Linked DNA regions of Parashewanella spongiae. The protein of the gene in region 1 interacts with the protein of each later gene in a pairwise test. Links are inferred from orthologs where the notes say so. Each region holds a gene or a part of one and is shown on either strand. Other genes may lie near its edges. The genes, in order: pta and E2I05_RS07100.

Evidence for each region.
Region 2: the proteins of pta (region 1) and E2I05_RS07100 interact in binary tests that used the Escherichia coli proteins (3 or more experiments, as listed by UniProt). The link is inferred for Parashewanella spongiae from one-to-one orthologs.

Annotation. Positions count from the first base shown.
Region 1 is NZ_CP037952.1:3,225,551-3,230,483, forward strand. What follows is about bases 1-2,904. They hold pta (phosphate acetyltransferase), read left to right. Parts: upstream 1-339; coding sequence 340-2,469; downstream 2,470-2,904. Other genes in these bases: ackA (acetate kinase), read left to right, coding at 1-285. In the rest of the region: E2I05_RS12620 (hypothetical protein), read right to left, coding at 2,938-3,408; E2I05_RS12625 (nuclear transport factor 2 family protein), read right to left, coding at 4,359-4,829; E2I05_RS12630 (YcfL family putative periplasmic lipoprotein), read right to left, coding at 4,913-4,933. UniProt on the Escherichia coli protein: Involved in acetate metabolism. Catalyzes the reversible interconversion of acetyl-CoA and acetyl phosphate. The direction of the overall reaction changes depending on growth conditions. On minimal medium acetyl-CoA is generated.
Region 2 is NZ_CP037952.1:1,841,734-1,858,268, forward strand. Bases 6,917-9,708 are described here. They hold E2I05_RS07100 (chaperone NapD), read left to right. Parts: upstream 6,917-8,079; coding sequence 8,080-8,337; downstream 8,338-9,708. Other genes in these bases: E2I05_RS07095 (periplasmic nitrate reductase, NapE protein), read left to right, coding at 7,875-8,033; napA (nitrate reductase catalytic subunit NapA), read left to right, coding at 8,340-9,708. In the rest of the region: E2I05_RS07080 (protein kinase family protein), read right to left, coding at 254-3,625; E2I05_RS07085 (acyl-CoA dehydrogenase family protein), read left to right, coding at 4,143-5,798; E2I05_RS07090 (pyridoxamine 5'-phosphate oxidase family protein), read left to right, coding at 5,811-6,377; more of napA, read left to right, coding at 9,709-10,829; E2I05_RS07110 (nitrate reductase cytochrome c-type subunit), read left to right, coding at 10,840-11,334; E2I05_RS07115 (cytochrome c3 family protein), read left to right, coding at 11,350-11,937; E2I05_RS07120 (hypothetical protein), read right to left, coding at 12,270-15,521; rrtA (rhombosortase), read right to left, coding at 15,858-16,475; 7-cyano-7-deazaguanine synthase QueC, read right to left, coding at 16,444-16,535. UniProt on the Escherichia coli protein: Chaperone for NapA, the catalytic subunit of the periplasmic nitrate reductase. It binds directly and specifically to the twin-arginine signal peptide of NapA, preventing premature interaction with the Tat translocase and premature export.

The DNA.
Region 1 (4,933 bases):
TGTTACCGCCTAGCAAAATACATTGCATCTTACACTGTGCCGCTAGGACGATTAGATGGAATTATTTTTACTGGTGGTATTGGGGAGAACTCTGATCTAATTCGTGAGAAAGTTCTTACCTTACTAAGTATTTTCAATATAACTGTTGATGCTGAACGCAATAAAGCAGCCCGTTTTGGTAAACAAGGCATCATTACTGCTGATGGAAGTACAGCCGCGATGGTAATACCTACGAATGAAGAATGGGTAATTGCACAAGACTCTATTAAGCTAATTAATAACTAAATTTTTCTGACTTATTGCCACACTATAGAGTGTGGCTATTCTTTAGAGGTATATATGCCCCGTAAAATTATGCTTGTCCCGATGGGAACCAGCGTTGGCTTAACGTCAATCAGTCTTGGAATGGTTCGTGCTTTAGAGCAACATGGTGTTAAGGTTCAGTTTTTTAAGCCTATCTCGCAGCAAAGGCCTGAAGACAATGGTCCAGAGCGGTCGACTACGATCCTGAGTAACTCTCCAACGGTTAATCCTCTTGAGCCATTAAGCATGGAACATGCTGAAGAGTTAATAAGAACCGAACAAACAGATTCGTTGATGGAGCAGATCATTGCACGATCAGCAACCTGCACCCACAACACAGAACTTCTTGTCATTGAAGGTTTAGTTGCTACTCGCCAACACTCTTTTGCTGATGAAATCAATTCAAAAATTGCCAAAGCACTTGATGCTGATGTCATTTTTGTTGGAACACCAGGTAACGATACTCCACGGGTGTTTATAAACCGCTTAGATATTGCCCATAAATCATGGGGTGGAAAAAAGAACAAGCGTCTTGTAGGTGCCATCATCAACAAAGTAAACGCGCCTGTAGATGAAGAAGGCCGCACTCGCCCCGATTTATCAGAAGTTTTTGACACTGACAATGAAAGCAATACTGGTCAAAACTTTATTTTGCCAAAACGCACACCAGTTAAAATTCTTGGTCAAGTTCCATATAACGTTGACCTTGTTGCGCCCAGAGCATCGGATCTTGCCAAACATTTACAGGCAATGATTTTAAATGCCGGAGAAATGAATGTTCGTCGTTTAAGAAAGGTAACTTTTTGTGCGCGTAGTTTGCCGAATATGGTCACTCACTTAAAAGCTGGCTCCTTACTGGTCACTTCAGGTGATCGCTCTGATGTTATTGTGTCTGCTTGTCTTGCCGCGATGAATGGGGTCAAAATTGGTGCGCTTTTACTTACAGGCAGTTATGAGCCAGAACCTGAAATTCAAAAATTGTGTCAGCAAGCTTTTGAAACTGGTATGCCTATATTTATGACGGACACTAACACTTGGCAGACATCTTTGAATATTCAGCGTTTTGATCACGAAGTGCCTGTCGATGATTCTGTACGTATCGAATCTGTTCAGCAGTTCGTAGCCAGCAATATTGATGAAGATTGGATAAACAGCATTACTAAACACGCACAACGTGAGCATCGATTATCACCACCAGCGTTCCGTTATAAGTTAACCGAACTCGCTAGAGCAGCCGCCAAGACAGTTGTATTACCTGAAGGTGAAGAACCACGTACAATCAAGGCGGCCGCAGTTTGCGCTGAGCGCGGTATTGCTCGATGTGTGTTATTAGGTAATAAAGAAGAGATTGAGCGAATTGCTGAACAGCAGCAAGTTGTATTAGGGGAAAACATTAGCATTATCGAGCCTGAATTTGCTCGTGAAGGCTATGTTGAGCCTATGCTCAAACTACGAAGCCATAAAGGGTTAACCGAAGTAGTGGCGAGAGAACAGCTTAAAGACAATATGGTCTTAGGTACTATGATGTTGGCCCAAGACGAAGTCGATGGCATAGTTTCAGGAGCCGTAAATACTACCGCCAATACCATACGCCCTCCTCTTCAGCTGATTAAAACAGCACCGGGCTCAAGCCTTGTATCGTCTATCTTCTTTATGCTTATGCCGGACCAAGTATTCGTATATGGGGATTGCGCGATTAACCCTGCCCCTAATGCGGAGCAACTCGCAGATATTGCTATTCAATCTGCTGATTCAGCTAAAGCGTTTGGTATTGACCCTAAAGTAGCTATGATCAGTTACTCTACAGGCACTTCAGGCACAGGTAGCGATGTCGAAAAAGTCCGTGAAGCAACAGAAATTGCTAAGACTAAACGGCCAGATCTAATGATAGATGGCCCATTACAATATGATGCTGCGGTAATGGAAAATGTAGCGCAATCTAAAGCACCGAACAGCCCTGTTGCGGGTCAAGCGACTGTCTTTGTATTCCCAGACTTGAATACAGGCAATACTACTTACAAAGCTGTTCAAAGAAGTGCTGACTTAATCAGTATCGGCCCTATGCTGCAAGGTATGCGTAAGCCTGTTAATGATTTATCTCGCGGCGCTTTAGTAGACGATATTGTTTATACAATTGCTTTAACAGCAATTCAAGCGAGTCAATAACTTTTAGTTAACCCTGTATTTAAATGGGTAAAGCGATGAAACTATAAATTGCTTTACTCATTTAATTGCTTTACTCATTTTCACTAAACAGATATTAATAATAGAAACTAACAAGACTTAAATTAACTAACAAATAAAAATTCAAACCAATCAATTAAACCACAAAAGTAATATCACACGCAAAAGTCAACATACAAAACTATCAAACTAGAGCACAAAACACCTAAACAAACAAAAAACTTCAAACCACTCAAACTTAATATATTCCAGCAACAAATAAATCATCACAACAAAACGCAATCAATAAAAATGAATATTTTAAAGTTCAAAAAAACACTCCTTCATTAAAACAAAGGAGTGCTTACATCACTAACCTTATATTAATTACATACGTTATCACTCAACTTATATATCGAACTTCATGATAAGTGTAAAAAAATATAAAATATTAAGTAATATTAAGTAATATTAGTTACCGAAACGAACGTTAACTACAAAACCATTACCAAATTGATAAGGTAACATAGCGCAAGTCGCTTCTTCATCGCCTGAAGTCACAGCAGAAGAAGTGAATGTTTGAGTATCAGGAGAAAACTCGATTTTATAATCACATTTCTTACCTGTACCAGCTTCAGAAACTGTAAATCCAACACCATAATTACTTGCACCTTCTAAGCGCATGCCTGATCCTGAATACCCTACTGAAACATCAGCGCCCTGAAGAGCTCTATCGAAGAAAGCATCTGACTCCTCGATAAACTGTAAGTTAACTGGTGATACGTTACTTGCAGTTACTGTTGTTTGGACGTCACCACCCATTTCAATATTAATCTTGATTGCTGACTCTCCAGGATAGAAGAATTCATTTGTATCAGCAGCAAATGCTGAGCTCGAAAGGATAACCATTAGGCTGCTTAAAATAACTGATTTTTTGAACATACAACAAACCCCTTATTATGAGTTAATGACACTTTCTTTAATCATCAATAATTATTAAATCACCTATATTAAAAATTAATAAAGGTATTTCCGAAACCAAAGAATTAAAACAATTGTTAACGTGTTTTACCCCCTCATTTCAGTGGGGGTAGTAAAATATATTTTTTTTACAATGTCTATACTCAGAATATTAAGAACTTATCAAATTAATCTTATGCCATTCTAATAAACCTTTAATCCACAAGAAAAAAATTCCAACACAAACATAAAAACCACCAAAAACAACAACTTAAAACAAAACGGATGACTAATTAATTCTAAATTATGAAAAAAACAATTCCTGAATAATTGCTGAAAATATATCAATAACCAGATTTATATAAGATTAACCAATATAAAGCAGAAAAAATTAATTAGAAAATCGCACATTGAAAAACCATGGAATATGCACAATCGCACTCAACAAAACATAACAACGATAAGCAACAGCTGTAAAACCAAAACAATACTTTCTATTTTTTATCAAATCAGTATTTGCCATCTTTGCCTTTCCGCTATCAAGAGAACACTTAAATTACCGCTTTATAAGCGAACATAAAAATAAACCAAACTTATTTTAATATGTATCCATAAAAAGCTCGATAGTAATATACATCCTTGAATAGCTATTAACTCTCTAATTAAACCCTACTCATCTCAGCACCATCAATTATCAGTCCTCAAAATTAAATGTGCGACAATCTCTATATTCTAACTGGAATGATATACAAGAATGATGTGTTGAATAGTTTAAGCAATATCTTTTTCTGAATGCCAGATCAATATATACCAACTTATCTTTAAATATTTACTTCTACGCTTATGCTTCAAATAAATATCTTCAGCAAAGTCAGATTATAGTATTTTAAATGGTTTAATATATTAATTGTCAATTTTGACTTAAAGTTAATTTATTCTTGTTCAAGTTGAATATTCAGTTCTTGTTTGGACGAAAAAGAGCGCCCTGTAGGTTGTGCTCCATATGCTACTGACCAATGTGCGTGTCTTATTCTCCATGAGCCACTAGTAACATCTGCATAAATTGTTGTGCGCAAAGCAAGTATCTCAGTTTCATGGCTACCATTTAATTGATAGCAAATATTCCAATTACCTATTACCACACCAGATTTTTCTGTAGCAAACACTTTTGTGTCAGTCGGTGATATTTCAACTTTGCTTACTTCATTAAAGTCTCTTTCAAATTGAGAGCGTAAATCGTTTATATCACTGCCCTCTTCATCAATACCTGTTCCCCAAAAATGAATTTCTCCATCTCTGGCAAATAAGGCAAGCATATTCTCTGTCTTTTTTTGAGCGTGATGAACAATAAAATCATTTGCAAGTGATAATAATTTTTTTTCAGCATCGCTAGCGTTAGACATAATACACTTCTCTTTAAATTATTTCGGACTAAAGTTATACCTGAAAAGCTACTTAAACAATAATAGTTTACTGTAAATTATGTTTAATGGACTTTACGAACATA
Region 2 (16,535 bases), 1.4 Mb from region 1 along the record:
TGTCATATGCGTTTACTTTGACTACTATTTTTCTATCACCCTACACCATGAAAATTGTATTCGCTGAGATTTGAAGATTATTTCCAACCTAAAGCTAAAGGCGAAGTGATTTTTAGCTTTTATGCTTTCACTAACAGGCTTGGGAATAGGTGTTAGCGGCTATTTTCACGGTAAATAAATCGGTTGAACGCACAATTTAACTTAAAAATTTGGGTTGTGATTGAGTATTCATTAAATTTTTCGAGTTTTTTATTTATTTTGACCAATCTATCATGTCATGCAATGGGATTCTTAAAGAGTGACTTACTGGGTTCGCAAGAAAGTTTTTTACTGTTGTAAAGTGTTCGTCTTTTATCATTCTTTTGAGAGCAGTGACAATGCCTTCCTTCGTTTTCCTGTGAGTATTTTCAGCATTTAAGATACCATATCTAAAAATCATTTCCTCAAGAGTTCCATGTAATCTTGGGGTCGTTTTCATGTCAAAAGTTTCTGGCGCTGTCGTTAATAACATAGTTATTAAGGTTGCGTATTCATCACGGGCTTTTAATATAATTAAGTTTCCAGTGCTTTTTTTGAGTAATTCAGCTGTTATATAGGCTGGTGAACCACAAATTCTGGCTTCCTCTCCTGGCTCACCTGTATATAAGTCATCAAGGTCAATTATTGCGAGCTGTGGAGAATCTAATCTTACAGATTTTCCACTTTCAGAGGTCGCAGTCGTTTTATAAAGTAAGTTTTCACCTTTAACATCTCTAAAGAATATGTTGTGCTGATGGAGTCGCGCCATCTCATTGCAAAACCTTTCGAAGACATGATAGTCAACAATTCCATTTTCTTGAGTAAAGTTTGTAATATCTTGACCACCAGCTACAGAAGTTATTTTTCCTTTTTCTAGTACTACACCTTGTAATCCAGGCTGTATCGAGCAATTAGTCCATGATTCTATTTGAAGTGCATTTTTTATTTTTTTAAGTTTTTCTTTTAAATGGGTATTTCTACTTGTCTTTACAGAAATAAATCTTTGAGTGTATTTAGAAGCTTTATCTGTTAGAACAATTTCTTGAGCTTTAAATTGGATGTAGTGAGCGTCTCTTGCTTTGGCCCTCTTAAAAGAGCCTTTTACCTTTTGGCTTTCTTGGCTTGATAGCTCTTTTGAAGGTATTCTTATTGGAGGAAAGACTCTATCTTTATCGAAATAGTATTCTATGGGTTGACCATTTAATTTATGGTTCTTATTTTTTAATGTACGAAAGCCTTCAGGAACGTATGTGGGTCGCATCTCTAGTCGATTATTTTTTACTTTATCGAGGTGACGTCTAAAGTGGCTCTGGATCATGCTTGCTTTGAAGTTTGCCAGTTTTAATTCACCGAGGATAAAAACTATTTTCTTTTCTAAGGTGGTTCTACCTTTAATTTTTGTGGTATTAACTTGTTGTAAAAGAGATATTAATTCTTTTGTTGATTGTTCTGAGAGATACCCAAGCTGGCTAACGAGTTGTGAGGTTGAGTGTTCTGATAATTTATATAATTGAATTAAAAGTTGCACCACATTTGGCTGAGTTGAAACTGACTGTATGAATTGTACTTGCACATCAATTGGCATTTTGCACAACTCTCCAGCAAGAAGCTCGGCATCAAAACAAAGTAACAAATTAGGCCATTTATTTGCAGGAATTGTTTCGATAATGTGTGCTATTTCGGTAGGTTTTTTATGTCTAGAATGCCAATATTTAAGTTGTTGTGGTTTATCTAGATCAGTAAAATCAAGCAGGTCTTTAGGATTTAATTTTTCTGCAATTTTTAACCAAGTATTCTGTTGAAACCATCTCCCTATCATTCTTTTTTTCTCCGGTTCGAGTTTTGAAAATAATGATATAACTTTGTTGGCAGGCGAACTTAAAAACTGTCTGGCCCAGCATTTATTCTCTAAACAAACACATAGCTCATTGATATCATGCTGATCGAAATAGCTTGAGTCAGATAGATCAACCAAGCTTAATCGGGTGGGTTGTCTTCCCATTAAGCGTGCAATCATAGGTATTGGTATATGCTCTTTACATTTTTTCACGAGCTCTTGATTGGATGGAGCCGCGACTAGTTTGATCATTAGGTCGCACAGTTCATCTTGCTTTGTTTGCACTAGTAGCTGTGTAATAAGGTGGCAGTGTTTAGAACGAGATCTAAGCATAAATGTGGCAACTACATTCGGTTCTGAATTTTGGGCAAATTCTTGTAAGCCGTTTAATACTTCAACATTATCTTGATGCACTAGGGCAGGAATTAAAAGATCATTAATGATTCTAGCTGAGTAATCTTGTGAGAATAATTGTGTTGTTACTTCACTAGGAAGTACACGAATAAGAGATATCACCTGTACTGCCGAAAGTTGGCAAATTGAATCAATTATAAATTCGTTTTTGTGTTCATTGATTATGAAAGCAACATTTTCAACTTGATTTTTATCTACACTCAATGGCGATTTTAGTACTTTTTTTAAATACGCGTTGATTAAATTCGCTTTGTTTTGTCCATCTGCATACTTTATTAAGTGGTAAGCACTTTGATCATCAAGAGCATTGAATATAAATTCAAAATCAACATTGAACCCCATGAAGCTTGAGTGCTCATCATACTCAAAAAACTCTTGTAAAAATTCATTAAATTTTGCTGAGTCATTGATGAAGGATTCAGAATCTGTAACGACTCCTAAGGAATTGTCGCTGACAACACACCAGTCTTGACTTTCATTTATTACTTTGGACATTGCTAATGACTGTATGTCAGCATTGGCTATTAATTGACTGAATAATTGTACCGCCCTGTCTTTTTCAATATTTTTTAGTAAACATGCTAAATCTTTACCATTAAGCTGGCATAAAACTCTTGTTGCTAAATGATTGGGAAGATTTGGTATTTCTTGAGTTATAAATAATAAACTTCTTTGAAGTACTAATTGCTCTAATTCGGGCTGAAATGAACTGGATAAACCTTCCTTAGTTTGACATTGCGCTTCAAGAAATAATATCTGATTTGCAAATGACTCTAAGAAAACACCGCATTGCTCTGTAGACAAGAGGGCAATTACTTTGGTTCTATTTTTTATGTTCCAGTTTGCATCTGAAAGCAATGAACTCATTAATTTATCGTCCATTGATGATAAGATTTCAGCCGCTTTTGAGGCAGATAATTGTTGTAAAATGTAAAGTGCATTCTGAGTTTGATTTTTATGGTCATGCTCAAGGAGTTTACTAAGAACTCGTAGCCCGACCTTTGTAGGAGCGTGATCGAGAAGTAAAGCCTGTTCTTCTTTAGATAGTTGCTCTGATTGAATAGTGTTAACGGCAATGTCTTCAGGAAGGTTTGGGTGCACCGTGATGGTATATAAAAGTTTAAGACCTGGTGTATCCGATTTATCACCAAACCGCACTGGTTTATCTTTAAATAATCGATTAACTTGTTGACCAACAAGTTGATTGTTTTGCACTGTTACACTGTACTTATCTTCAAATAGTACGCCTTCCTTCACTGAACAATTGAGTGTATTTCCCTCACTCAATTGGCTTAATGAGTAATCATCAAAACCTGAATATACTTCTCTGTCTAATAACAACTTTGAAGAAGCCATATATTTCCTAAAAGCGCAGTAATACTGAATAAGTACATCTGACTGTTAATTTAAAATGAATATCGTTAACCTATGGATAATTTGTAGTAAGTTATATTTTGTTTGTTCAATAGTAATCCAAGTTTAGTCTAAAACTAATGCTAATTAGAGTTACAAGGCCGTTCGATTAATTAAAATTTCTTAATTTGTATTAATGCTTATTTCAATTATAAATGATGACCTTTATGTATTTAACCTGAACTCGGGATAATGAAATCTTCATCAATTTCGATTGCACTTTGAGTACATAAATAGCTCTGAGTTGAGCATTTAATTACTGTAATGGTATAAGTTTAAATTCAATCTACAGTGTGGCTGGTTTCGTTTTGTACGAGGCGTAACTATTTGTAATAGCCAGTTTATTTTAGAGAAGTCCAATATTGAAGTAGGCGAAAATAGCTGTGCTGTAGAGGTTTGCTTATCCAGAGTTCAGGTTATTTAAATCATTTGCATAATCCATTTAATGAGATAAACGTCTATGACTTCAGAAAATATTAAGCAAGCAGCAAACAGTGAGTGTGTGTTGAGTGTGTCACCTCCGCTTCTAAACCTTTATAGCAGTGATTCTATTCTACAAAAGTGGGTTAATGAATTTAAGCAGGCCTTTTCTATCAATGAATTAGCATCGCTAGGTGATGTGTACGGTAAAGATTTGTATGAATCGGGGGAAGATGCAAATCGCTCAACACCTGAGTTTCATTCCCATGACCGATTTGGCCGACGTATTGATAAAGTGGTATATCACCCTGCTTATCATCAGTTTATGCAATGCGCTATCCAAGCTCAAATGCCTTCATTGCCATGGGTTGAATCTAAATCTGGTGCACACGTTATTAGAACAGCAATGCAGTATATGCATATGCAAGTTGAAGCAGGTTCAGCTTGTCCACTCACAATGACTTTTGCTTCAGTTGCAGCGATTAAACATTCTCCGGTGATAGCTCAATTATGGATACCCAAAATACTGTCAGCTGAATATGATTATCGGGACATTCCCTATTTTGATAAAAAAGGCTTAACAATTGGAATGGCCATGACTGAAAAGCAGGGTGGTTCGGATGTGCGAGCTAATTCGACTCATGCTTTAGCTATTAGCAGTGAAGGAAATGGTGAGGCATACGAACTAACAGGACATAAATGGTTTTGCTCTGCACCAATGTGTGATGCTTTTCTCGTTCTAGCTCAAACAGAACAGGGATTATCATGTTTTTTATTACCTAGATGGCGTCCTGATGGCAGTAAAAACCAATTTCATATTCAAAGATTAAAAAATAAATTAGGTAATAGATCTAATGCCTCTTCTGAAGTTGAGTTTAATAAAGCGTTGGCTTGGATGATTGGTGAGCCCGGAAAAGGGCTGAAGTGTATTATGGAAATGGTAGCTTTAACTCGTTTTGATTGTATGGTTGGCTCTTCCGCTCTTATGCGCGCGTCACTCGCTCAAGCATTGTTATTTACTCATGAAAGAAAAACTTTTGGTGTTCAGCTTCAAAAACACCCTTTAATGCAAAATGTTTTAGCTGATCTTGCAATTGAATCGGAAGCTGCGATTGCATTTTCCATGAGAGTGGCGAATGCTTTTGATAATTCTGATTCAGAGTCAGAAAAATTATTTATTCGAATCGCAACTGCTATTGGCAAGTACTGGATATGTAAAAGAGCTCCGCATTTTGTTTACGAAGCGATGGAATGCTTAGGAGGCATTGGATATGTGGAGGATAACTATATTGCAAGAATGTACCGAGAAGCGCCAGTAAATGCAATTTGGGAAGGTTCAGGAAATATCCAATGTTTAGATTTTATGAGAACGGTAGTAAAAGAAAAGGAGTCTCTTACTGCTCTCGTAAATGAGTTGGGCAAAGGTAAAAATAAATATATTGAATATGATCATCATTTAACCGATTTACTCAAGCAGCTTAAATCTATAGGTAATAAAGAATTTAGCCTCAGAGTGTTGATTGATAAAATTGCAGTTGCAACTCAAGCATCAATTTTAATTCAATATGGCGATCCGCTTATTGCTAAAGCCTTTTGTCAATCACGACTTGTGCCTACTGCGACGGTAAATTTTGGTACACTAGGAGGAGATATAGATGCGAGCGCAATTATAAAGCGTGCAATGCCAAGTTTATGAATAAGGAATGTTATGGGGAAAGTATTTGAATCGATGACACAGCAACAAATGGAGTTCATTGAGAAACAACAAATGTTTTTTGTCGCTACCGCCGCGACAGAAGGAACGGTAAATTTATCGCCTAAGGGAATGGATTCCCTCAGAATTATCGATAGTAATACCATTGCTTGGTTAAATGTCACTGGTAGCGGAAATGAAACATCGGCTCATGTTCAGCAAAACCCTAGAATGACCGTGATGTTTTGTGCATTTGAAGGTGCGCCACTTATTTTGCGCCTTTATGGACAAGCCCGTATGCTGCATCAGGCAGACGGTGATTGGGGAAAATATAAAGATCTTTTTCCTTCGTTACCAGGCACTCGTCAGATTTATCTTTTAGATATAGATAAAACTCAATCGTCTTGTGGGATGGGAGTACCACTATATGATTTTGTTGCTCAAAGGGACTCGCTTAACCGCTCTCACGAAAAGAAAGGCCAAAAAGGTGTTGAAGCTTATTGGACAAAAGCGAATCAAAAAAGTTTAGATGGCTTTCCTACTTCTATTGTAGAGCTTTCAGGTCTCACAGTAGAAGAATAATACCAATTACAGTAATTAAATTCCCAGCTCAGAGCTATGTATGTGTTCAAAGTACAAGTGAAATTGATGAAGACATAGTTAATACCGACATACAAAACTGTCGTTATTATATTGCTACGTTGAGGCAATTTTGCGTAGTAATTTGAACACATACAAGCTCCCGAAGGGCAAGGCTAAAGGATTCCATTACTAGGTTACAAGTTTTTGAATTATCCCGACAAAAGCACGAAGTGCGTTGAACGCCAACTTTGTATGGCGGCCGTAGGGAATATAGTACTTCAAACTTGCGCCCTGTACTGAAATCCTTTAGCTCTTGCTGAGAGGGAAGTTAATTACTGTAATTGGTATAAAATAACGAATGACAATAGTCTTTTTGACACTAGAAGCGTTGTTCGGCTTCTAGGGTCTGTTGATCTTTCAGGATTAAATTTTGTGCTATTTGAGCATTTATCTGTTCAACCTAGAAACATCAGTTGACTGCGTTCTCAAGCGTAGAAAAAATGGCTGATAGTAAGGCGTAGCTTGCAGCAAGTAGTTATTCTACTTGCAAAAGTTACAACGCAGATAGCAGTCATTTTAGCAAGCTTGTGAGCGTAGAGCACTTCACTCATTGGGTGAAAGCCATGATGATAAAATCATTATATTGCTCAAACAGTTACTCATATACTCAGCGTTCAACTGATGATTTTAGGTTCAAGGCGTGAGCAGTGATGCTTAGCCATCTAAGTGAGCTGGTCACAACACAGAACAGTAAATGCTCAAAAGCATCGAAAAAAGAGAGAGCGTAAATTGGTCGCTCTTTCTAAATAAAAGGTGCTGCGTTATCGTTTTCTTATTTGGAAACGAAGTAACGACAGTTTTGTATGTCGATAATAACCAAACCTCACAAACTCTGTCTTGCATAAAATAACCAATTTATCGCTGCAAAAACAATCACGAAAGATCAACAGACCCTAGTGTCTAGTGCTGCCAGTAATCCAAAGTGCCGGTGCCATTTTTATTTCTATTTAAGCAATTTTAAGCTTATTTCTATATTTATTTCACGTCGATTACAAAGTCGTTAATATTAATTTAGTTCGTTGATATTTAACAGTTAATAAGGTTTTTAGGCTGTTTCTTGTCAGTTTGCGAAAAAATATATTTATCGAGTAGCGGGTTGTTTAAATATCACGCATAAAAAGTCAATTTTAATGGTATTTAACGCTGTTAAATCTCCAGCCGTAGTGTGACTGAGCTCACATCAAAAAAATGCTTAGAAACTATACTGTTTATCTACTGGAATACCAGTCCTCAATGAACATTAATGTTTGTATGATCTGGATCAACTAACTGAGTCATTTAGACAGCTTTTGCTATATAGCTTACCCGCAAGTCGAGTTACTATTTTTATACCAAATAAATTCGAAAACGTTGTTGGTGACGATTGACTGAAAAGTCAGAGTATAAATATTCAGATTTGAATGTCAGGGTTACCGTAAATATCCGCAAGGAGAATACATGAGTGCCACTTCGAGCGATGAAAAAAAGTTAGAGTTCAAAATTTTCATTTTTCTAACTGTGTTTTTAGCACCGCTACTGTCTGTAATATTAGTAGGAGGGTTGGGTTTTGCGATATGGATCAGTCAAATCTTAACAGGCCCTCCAGGTCCTGGCTAATAAACAAAAATCGAATAATAAAATCAATTAATTTTAGAGTGTAATAATGAGCAAAGAACTTCACGTGACCAGCCTGGTTGTCCAAGTTATTCCTGAAAAAATGTCTACCGTGCGTGAGGCCATTATGGCCATGGAAAATGCTGAGCTGTCGGTAAATGATGAGGTTAAATTGGTAGTGGTGATTGAAGGTACCAGCAAGCGCGGTTTAATGGAAGATGTCGATGCTGTGGGTAATTTACCCGGTGTACTTTCATCATCTATGGTCTATCACCAATGTGAAGAGCTCGAAGAGGGCGAAATATGAATATGAATAGACGTGAGTTTATGAAGGCAAATGCAGCGATAGCTGCAGCCAGTGCTGCCGGTTTATCGTTGCCAGCAACAGCAAGCAACCTCATAACCAGTTCAGAGCAAACAAAGCTTGATTGGAACAAAGCGCCATGCCGTTTTTGTGGAACGGGTTGTTCTGTGATGGTGGGAACCAAAAACGGTAAAGTGGTAGCAACGAATGGTGATCCAGATAGCGAAGTAAACAAAGGTCTTAACTGTGTTAAGGGTTACTTCCTATCTAAAATTATGTACGGAAAAGATCGTCTGACTAAGCCATTGCTACGTATGACAAACGGAAAATACGATAAGCATGGTGATTTCACCCCAATTTCGTGGGACAGCGCCTTCGACATCATGGCTGATAAATGGAAAGAGACCATTAAGAAAAAAGGTCCAACAGCGATTGGTATGTTCGGCTCTGGTCAATGGACAGTTTGGGAAGGTTACGCTGCAAGTAAGTTAATGAAAGCAGGATTTGGTTCTAATAATATTGACCCTAATGCTCGCCATTGTATGGCATCTGCGGTAGGTGGCTTCATGCGTACTTTTGGTATCGATGAGCCGATGGGTTGTTACAACGATATGGAAGAAGCTGACCGTTTCGTGCTTTGGGGTTCGAACATGGCAGAGATGCATCCTATCTTATGGACTCGTGTAACTGATCGTCGTCTGAGTGCGCCGCATGTACGTGTTGGTGTGCTATCTACGTATAAACATCGCTCATTTGATTTAGCTGATTTACCAATGGTATTTACACCACAAGGTGATTTAGCAGTACTTAACTTTATTGCCAACTACATCTGTCAAAACGATGCCGTGAATTGGGATTTTGTTAAAAAACACACTAATTTCCGTAAAGGTAATACGGATATTGGTTACGGCTTACGTCCAACGCATCCTGTACAGAAAAAAGCTAAGAATGCCGATAAAGCTGGTGGTTCACAACCAATTGACTACGAAGCATTTAAGAAGTTTGTTTCTGAGTACACGGTAGAAAAAGCCAGTGAAATTTCTGGTGTTCCAGAAGATAAACTTATCGAGCTAGCTAAGTGGTACGCCGACCCTAACTTGAAGATTACTTCATTCTGGACAATGGGTGCTAATCAGCATACTCGTGGTGTTTGGTGTAATAACTTACTCTATAACATCCACTTATTAACAGGTAAAATTGCGACACCGGGTAACAGCCCATTCTCACTGACGGGGCAGCCCTCAGCGTGTGGTACTGCTCGTGAAGTGGGTACATTTGCTCACCGTCTGCCTGCAGATATGGTGGTTAAAAACCCTAAGCATCGTGCAATTGCTGAAAAAATTTGGAAAATTCCAGCTGGCATTATCCCACCGAAACCAGGTTTCCACGCGGTATTGCAAAGCCGTAAATTGAAAGATGGTGAGATGAACTGCTATTGGACTCAAGTTACCAACAATATGCAAGCAGGGCCTAACATCAATGAAGAAATTCTTCCAGGTTGGCGTAACCCTGAAAACTTTATTGTGGTTTCGGATCCATACCCAACAGTTTCTACTCAAGCGGCTGACTTGATCCTTCCAACAGCAATGTGGGTTGAGAAAGAAGGGGCTTACGGTAACGCTGAGCGACGTACTCAGTTTTGGCATCAAATGGTTAAAGCGCCAGGCGAATCAAAATCTGACTTATGGCAAACCATGGAGTTCTCAAAGCGTTTCACTACTGATGAAGTTTGGCCAAAAGATGTATTAGCAGCGAATCCTGAATTTAAAGGAAAAACACTGTTTGAAGTGCTTTATCAAAACGGTCAAGTAAATAAGTTTCCAATGTCTGATATGGACGAGAAGTTCGAAAATCATGAGTCAGAAGACTTTGGTTTCTACGTTCAAAAAGGTCTATTTGAAGAATATGCTACATTCGGACGCGGCCATGCCCATGATTTAGCGCCATTTGATACTTATCACGAAGTTCACGGTTTACGTTGGCCTGTCGTTGACGGCAAAGAGACTTTATGGCGTTTCCGCGAAGGTTCAGATCCATATGTAACACCGGGTAAAGGTTTCGAGTTTTATGGTAAACCTGATGGTCGCGCTGTTATTTGGGCACTACCTTACGAGCCAGCAGCAGAATCACCTGACGAAGAATACGATTTATGGCTATGTACAGGTCGTGTTATTGAACACTGGCATACAGGCTCTATGACCCAACGCGTTCCTGAGCTTTACAAAGCGTTCCCGAATGCAGTTTGTTTCATTCACCCTGAAGATGCGAAGAAAAGAGGTTTACGCCGTGGCGATGAAATGATAGTTCGCTCTCGTCGTGGTGAAATTCGCACTCGAGTTGAAACACGTGGTCGTAATAAACCACCTGTAGGTCTGGTTTATGTACCATTTTTTGACGCCAGTCAGCTAATCAACAAGGTAACGCTTGATGCAACGGATCCACTTTCTAAGCAGACTGATTTTAAGAAGTGTGCTGTAAAAGTGATAAAAGCATAGGGAGTCGGTTATGAAATCAATAAAAAATAATATGTTGAGAGTGATTGTACTTTTCACATTAGCTTGCTCTGCAGTTACAGTTGCCGCTAAAAATGAAACAGTACCAGCCGATGATGTAGCAACTTTAAGGCTGCATCCAATTGATATTGAACCTACGCCGCCAGCATTAAAAAATGAGGTCGATCATGAGGGTACTTATGGTAGGGCTTACCCTACTCAAGCACCAATGATTCCGCATAAGGCGAATAAATATCAGATGAACCTAAAAGTCAATCAGTGTTTAAGCTGTCATGATCGCTCTCGTATTAAAGAATCGAAAGCGCCAATGGTGAGTGTTACGCACTTTATGACTAGAGATAATGAGGTTTTAGCGCAAGTATCGCCACGTCGATATTTCTGTACCCAATGTCATGTTCCACAAGATAATGCGAAGCCATTGGTTGAGAATATATTTATTGATGTTGATAAGTTGCTAGAAGCCGATGCAGCTAAAAAAGGCCGCTAAGCACTAGGAGGTAAAATGTTGGATAAGATTAAAAAAATCTGGTGCATCTTAGCTAAACCTAGTGTTCATTATAGCTTAGGTTTCCTGACAGTCGGCGGTTTTATTGCTGGTATAATCTTCTGGGGTGGTTTTAATACCGCATTAGAAGCAACTAATACAGAAACATTCTGTATTAGTTGTCATGAAATGGAAAACAACGTCTATCAAGAGTTACAGACAACGATTCATTTCACTAACCGCAGTGGTGTTCGTGCAACTTGCCCTGATTGTCATGTTCCTCATGAATGGACGGATAAGATTGCTCGTAAGATGCAGGCTTCTAAAGAAGTTTGGGGCAAAATATTTGGCACCATTAATACTCGTGAAAAGTTTGAAGGAAAACGTCGTGAACTAGCTGAGCACGAATGGGCGAGGTTAAAAGCGAATGACTCATTAGAATGTCGTAATTGTCATAACTTCGACTATATGGATTTTACGAGACAAGCACCGCGAGCAGCCAAAGCTCACTCAACATCACTTGCAAGTGGAGAAAAAACTTGTATAGATTGCCATAAAGGTATTGCTCACCACTTACCTGATATGACAGGTGTTGAAGGGTATTAGTTGATTAAATAACAGTTAATCTGTTTTATTGAAAAGCTAGGTAAACACTAGGGGCTGTTTATCTTTCGTGATTATTTTTGCAGCGATAAATTGGTCGTTTTATACAAGACAGAGCTTGTGCGGTTTGGTATTCCAAATAAGCAAGCGATAACGCAGTAGAAATGACCAATTTACGCTGTCTAAGATGCTTTTGAGCGTTCATTGTTCTGTGTTGTAACCCGTTTGATGACTAAGCTTCACTGCTTACGCCTTGAACAGATAAACGCTCAAATAGCACAAAATTTAATCCTGAAAGATAAGCAGCCCCTAGAGCTTTTTTGTAAGTAAAGTACTTAAACACCTCTTTTTAAATTAATTTTTGTTCTAATAATAGATTTTAACTCTCCATTTAAACTTTCTAAAACTGCAGCGTAGTTTTGTACCGAAAGAGTCATTAATAACGAGGTGATATTGGCTTCGTCTTTCAGCCATAGTCGGCCTATTATTGCGCTAAAAGTAGCTGTGTTAATTGTTGAAGTTAAACTTACTAAATCTGAGTTAGTTTTTTTTAACAAATATAATAATAATTCTTCTTGGGTTACTTTATCACTTATTTTACTCAGTAATTCTTCATACTCTTTTACTTGTAGTGAATCTATGAGCTCTTTGCATGTTACTGGGTCAGTTTTCCAGAGTATGCTTACGATCTGTGTTTTTACTGAGGAAAGTTGCTTGAATGCTTGTTTTAATTTGTCTAGTTCAGTATTTAATAATTCATTCAGTATGTTTGTAAAGTTTGTTTCTCTTGGTAATGAATTTAAGAAGTTGATGAAATCTTCGTGCTTTAATTGGTGGATAAATGCAACACAAAAAGTCTGTTTTTCTGTCCACAATAAATTAATTAACGCTATTTGTGCTGATAGACTGACGTTGTTAAGTAAGTCTACAAATAATCTTTGATCAGACACTCGAGTCATTACTGCCTGTTGATTCTTTAATGAATAAAAGCGAAGGGGACCTGACAAAAATTTAGAGGGATTTTGTATTAGAGCTTCTATAAAAGCATTAGCACTGCTTATTTGAGACTGTTGTTGGGGGCTTGCAACGACTCGATAACCGATCGCCATATTAAATAGTTGGCCCACATCGCGATAAGACGATAAATATTCAGAGAATGATAAAACTCTATTTATAGGCATCTTAATTAACTCTGAAAAAAGTTGATCTTTGGGTATAGTTTTTTCATCGTGAATTTGGTGTAACGGTATTGGTGGCAAGGCAGTAAGTAATTCTGTAAGTGAATCATTATTAGTGTGCATAAAATTGAGTATTAAACCTGCCAGCGTATTAACAGGAATTTCAGGGTTGTTGAAAATTTGACTAACTTGCAGTGAACTTAATTTAGTAAGTAGTTGGATTGTTTCTGCTTCTGTGAGTTTTTTGCTTGAAAAAAGCACATTAATTTGTTCATCTTCTAATTCCTCCCAACTTAATTGTAAGTTCGAAGCTGAAAATACTTCTATTATCAGTTTGAGTGAGCTGTCTTCACGCCTTAGAGCGTAAGACAAATATAGGATTAAATCTGCTTCAGTGGCTTGTGCTTGTATCACTTTTCTCGCTAGTTCTAGGTCTTCACTTAATGTAATAATTGTGAGTCTATCTTTCACCTTTAGTTTGTTGATCGAGAGTATTAATTGCTCTTCATTGAATGTGTGCAATTTATCAATGACCAATTTTTTGATAGCAGGGCTTTTAACTTGTATGATGTATTCATTAAAATCATTGAATTCGTTACGGCTAAGTAGAGTCACAAGTTGCTCTACACTTAAGCTATTTAATATTTCGGAGTAACTGAGTTCACTACAGCCTTTGTGATGTAACTTATCAATGGCTTGTATATCTAATCGTCGTAACAAACTTTCTTTAAAGGTACGGCTGCCTTTGATAGGGGTGGTTTCGAATAGCAGAGATATAACAAAAGAATTAGCAATAGTCTCATGAATTTCAGCGCTGTTAATGAATGCAGCAAGGTTTTCTTCTGGAAGGTTTTTAATCAGGGATTCAATAGATTCTCGCTCCTTTGAGGATTTGTTTTGTTTGCAAAGCGCCACGTATGAAGTAGTCCAAAAACTAGTAGGAAGATGTTTTTTTATGTTATTTACTTTACTTGGCGAAATTTGAGCTAACTCTAGGAGTATGCTGGTACGAATTTGTTGTGTTAGTTTTGAATCATTGAGCACTTGAATGGCTTCTGCTTCATCAAGCTTTGAAAGTAATAACGCTTTGTTGGAAATAGGTATGCTGCTTACTTTGAGAAATTCATTTTTTTTAACTGACGTTATTGCAGCCCATGCACTTCTTAGCTGGCTTGTGGGACAAACGGTTAAAAAATGTGGAAAATGCTGAGTTGCTTGGCACGCAGAAAATAAATTTACTATGTTTTTAGCTGATAGGGGGGCCATGTAGCTTTCGGCTGCATCTTTATTTAAAACTGAACATAGCCAAGTTATTTTTTTATTGTCGTTTAAGGAATCAATCATTTCATGTAATTGAGGTTTTGGGATCAGCACAGCTAAAGTTTTACATGTGTTGATATCTGAGATTTCTTTTAATAAAGCTTGTTGTGCTTCAGGTTTTAGTTCGAGGAAGTAATGTGCTTGTAGATGTGAGGTTTCAGTGAGAAATTTACTGATGACATCTTGTGTACCTATTAACTCTTTGTTGAAAAGTTTTATTAATTCAGAGAGCGAGAGCTGATTTAAGTTATCTGGAGATTGGCATAATAAGACGAAAAGTGTTGCTTCCTCTCTCGTTGTATCTCTTGCTTTTGCTTTGCTATTAGGAGACTCAATCAACACATAATCATCGGCTGTTTTGTTCGCTCTAGATTTCATGAGTTGTTCAACTTTTTTTACTTCATCAACAATAGAAAGTTTATCTTTGCATGAGCATATGGCTTTAAGCGCTTTATTTTTTTCTAATTGAGAAAACAGTTCAAGCCTATTTTCTTCTGGGCAAGCAAGTAAAAAGTTGGGTTGCTCTTGGTTTGTTGATAACTTCGTATAAATAAGAACAGCTTGCATGCTATTGGTTTTAACAAGTTGTGAGAAAATTTGTTCAGCTTTATGGTGTCCACCTTCTTTATCTTTGATAATTTCTATTAAGACTTCAGCAACTCGTTCTGAATTTGTTCGGCTTAAAGCTTTAGAGGCATTTTTAATACTTGCTTGCAAAATACTCTTAACAACAATAGCGATAGGGGTTTTAGGAGATGCCAATACATGAAAAAGAATGTCGTGTCGGGTGTCTTGAGACTTATGTTCTTGTCCCAAGTTTGTGTGAGTAAAGTGGAAATATACGTCAATTTGATTATTAACAACAGTCACATCATAAGTATGCTCTACCCAGTCATTTTTAGAAGGATCTTTGAAGCCTATTTGGAGCTTTTTTCCTTCTTTAAGACTAGATAATTGATCTGCTTCATTTAAATAACTCAGAGAAGATATTGAAACTTTATCAATTCGACTTTCAGACACTTTTACTTCACCTTTCGACAATACACGTATATATGCATAAATACTGTAAATAGTAGTTATTAAATGCATTGTTTTCAAAGTTTTAAGTTAATATATGTACGCTGTTCAGTTTACCTTCAGGGAAAGGCTTATTTCTTAAGTGGTTAAAGTGTTCAGAAGTATGAGTTAAAGCCCTAGCGTTTGTTTTGAACCTAAAATCATCAGTTGAACGCTGAGTATATGAGTAACTGTTTGAGCAATATGATGATTTTATCATCATGGCTTTCACCCAATGAGTGAAGTGCTCTACGCTCACAAGCTTGCTAAAATGACTGCTATCTGCGTTGTAACTTTTGCAAGTAGAATAACTACTTGCTGCAAGCTACGCCTTACTATCAGCCATTTTTTCTACGCTTGAGAACGCAGTCAACTGATGTTTCTAGGTTGAAAGATAATGATTGACATAGAGAGGATCAGTCCTGAAATGGCACCAACCAAGTGTGACTCTGTTGCAACTCGAGCTCCTATCATTGTTGTAACATCAGCGCTTGCACCATAAACTTGTTCGTAGCTTACTTTTGCAATAACACCGATAAATAATAGCCAACCAGAAGTCATCTTCCTTTTTATATCGGCTACCGCACCAAAAGCAAACAACCCATGTAGAACACCGGACAAGCCAACATAACCCAGTAATGCAGGGTAAAAGAGATACAGCCCTAAACCTTCCAGTAAACACAAACCAGCAAATAATAGCCATAAGCTTTTAGTGGAGTAATGCATATCATGGAGAGACAAAATGACCCACAAACCAGCTAGGTTCATGATAAGGTGCCAATGATTTGTGTGAAGGAGGTTGCCTGTAATAAGTTGCCAGAAATCACCTGATTGAATGTCTAATCGCTGATAGGACAACAAACTATCTACTTGGCTTGTCATTAAGCCAAGTAGATATAATGAAACTGAGAGAAAACTAATACTCAGTCCGAATGATAAAGTGTTTTTAAAGTAATCAGTTAATGTTTTTAGCACGATTTTTCTCATCCAATGAGTGCATTACTTTTTGCTTATTTTCTAAATAGTCATGTAATCCTTTGCTTCGCA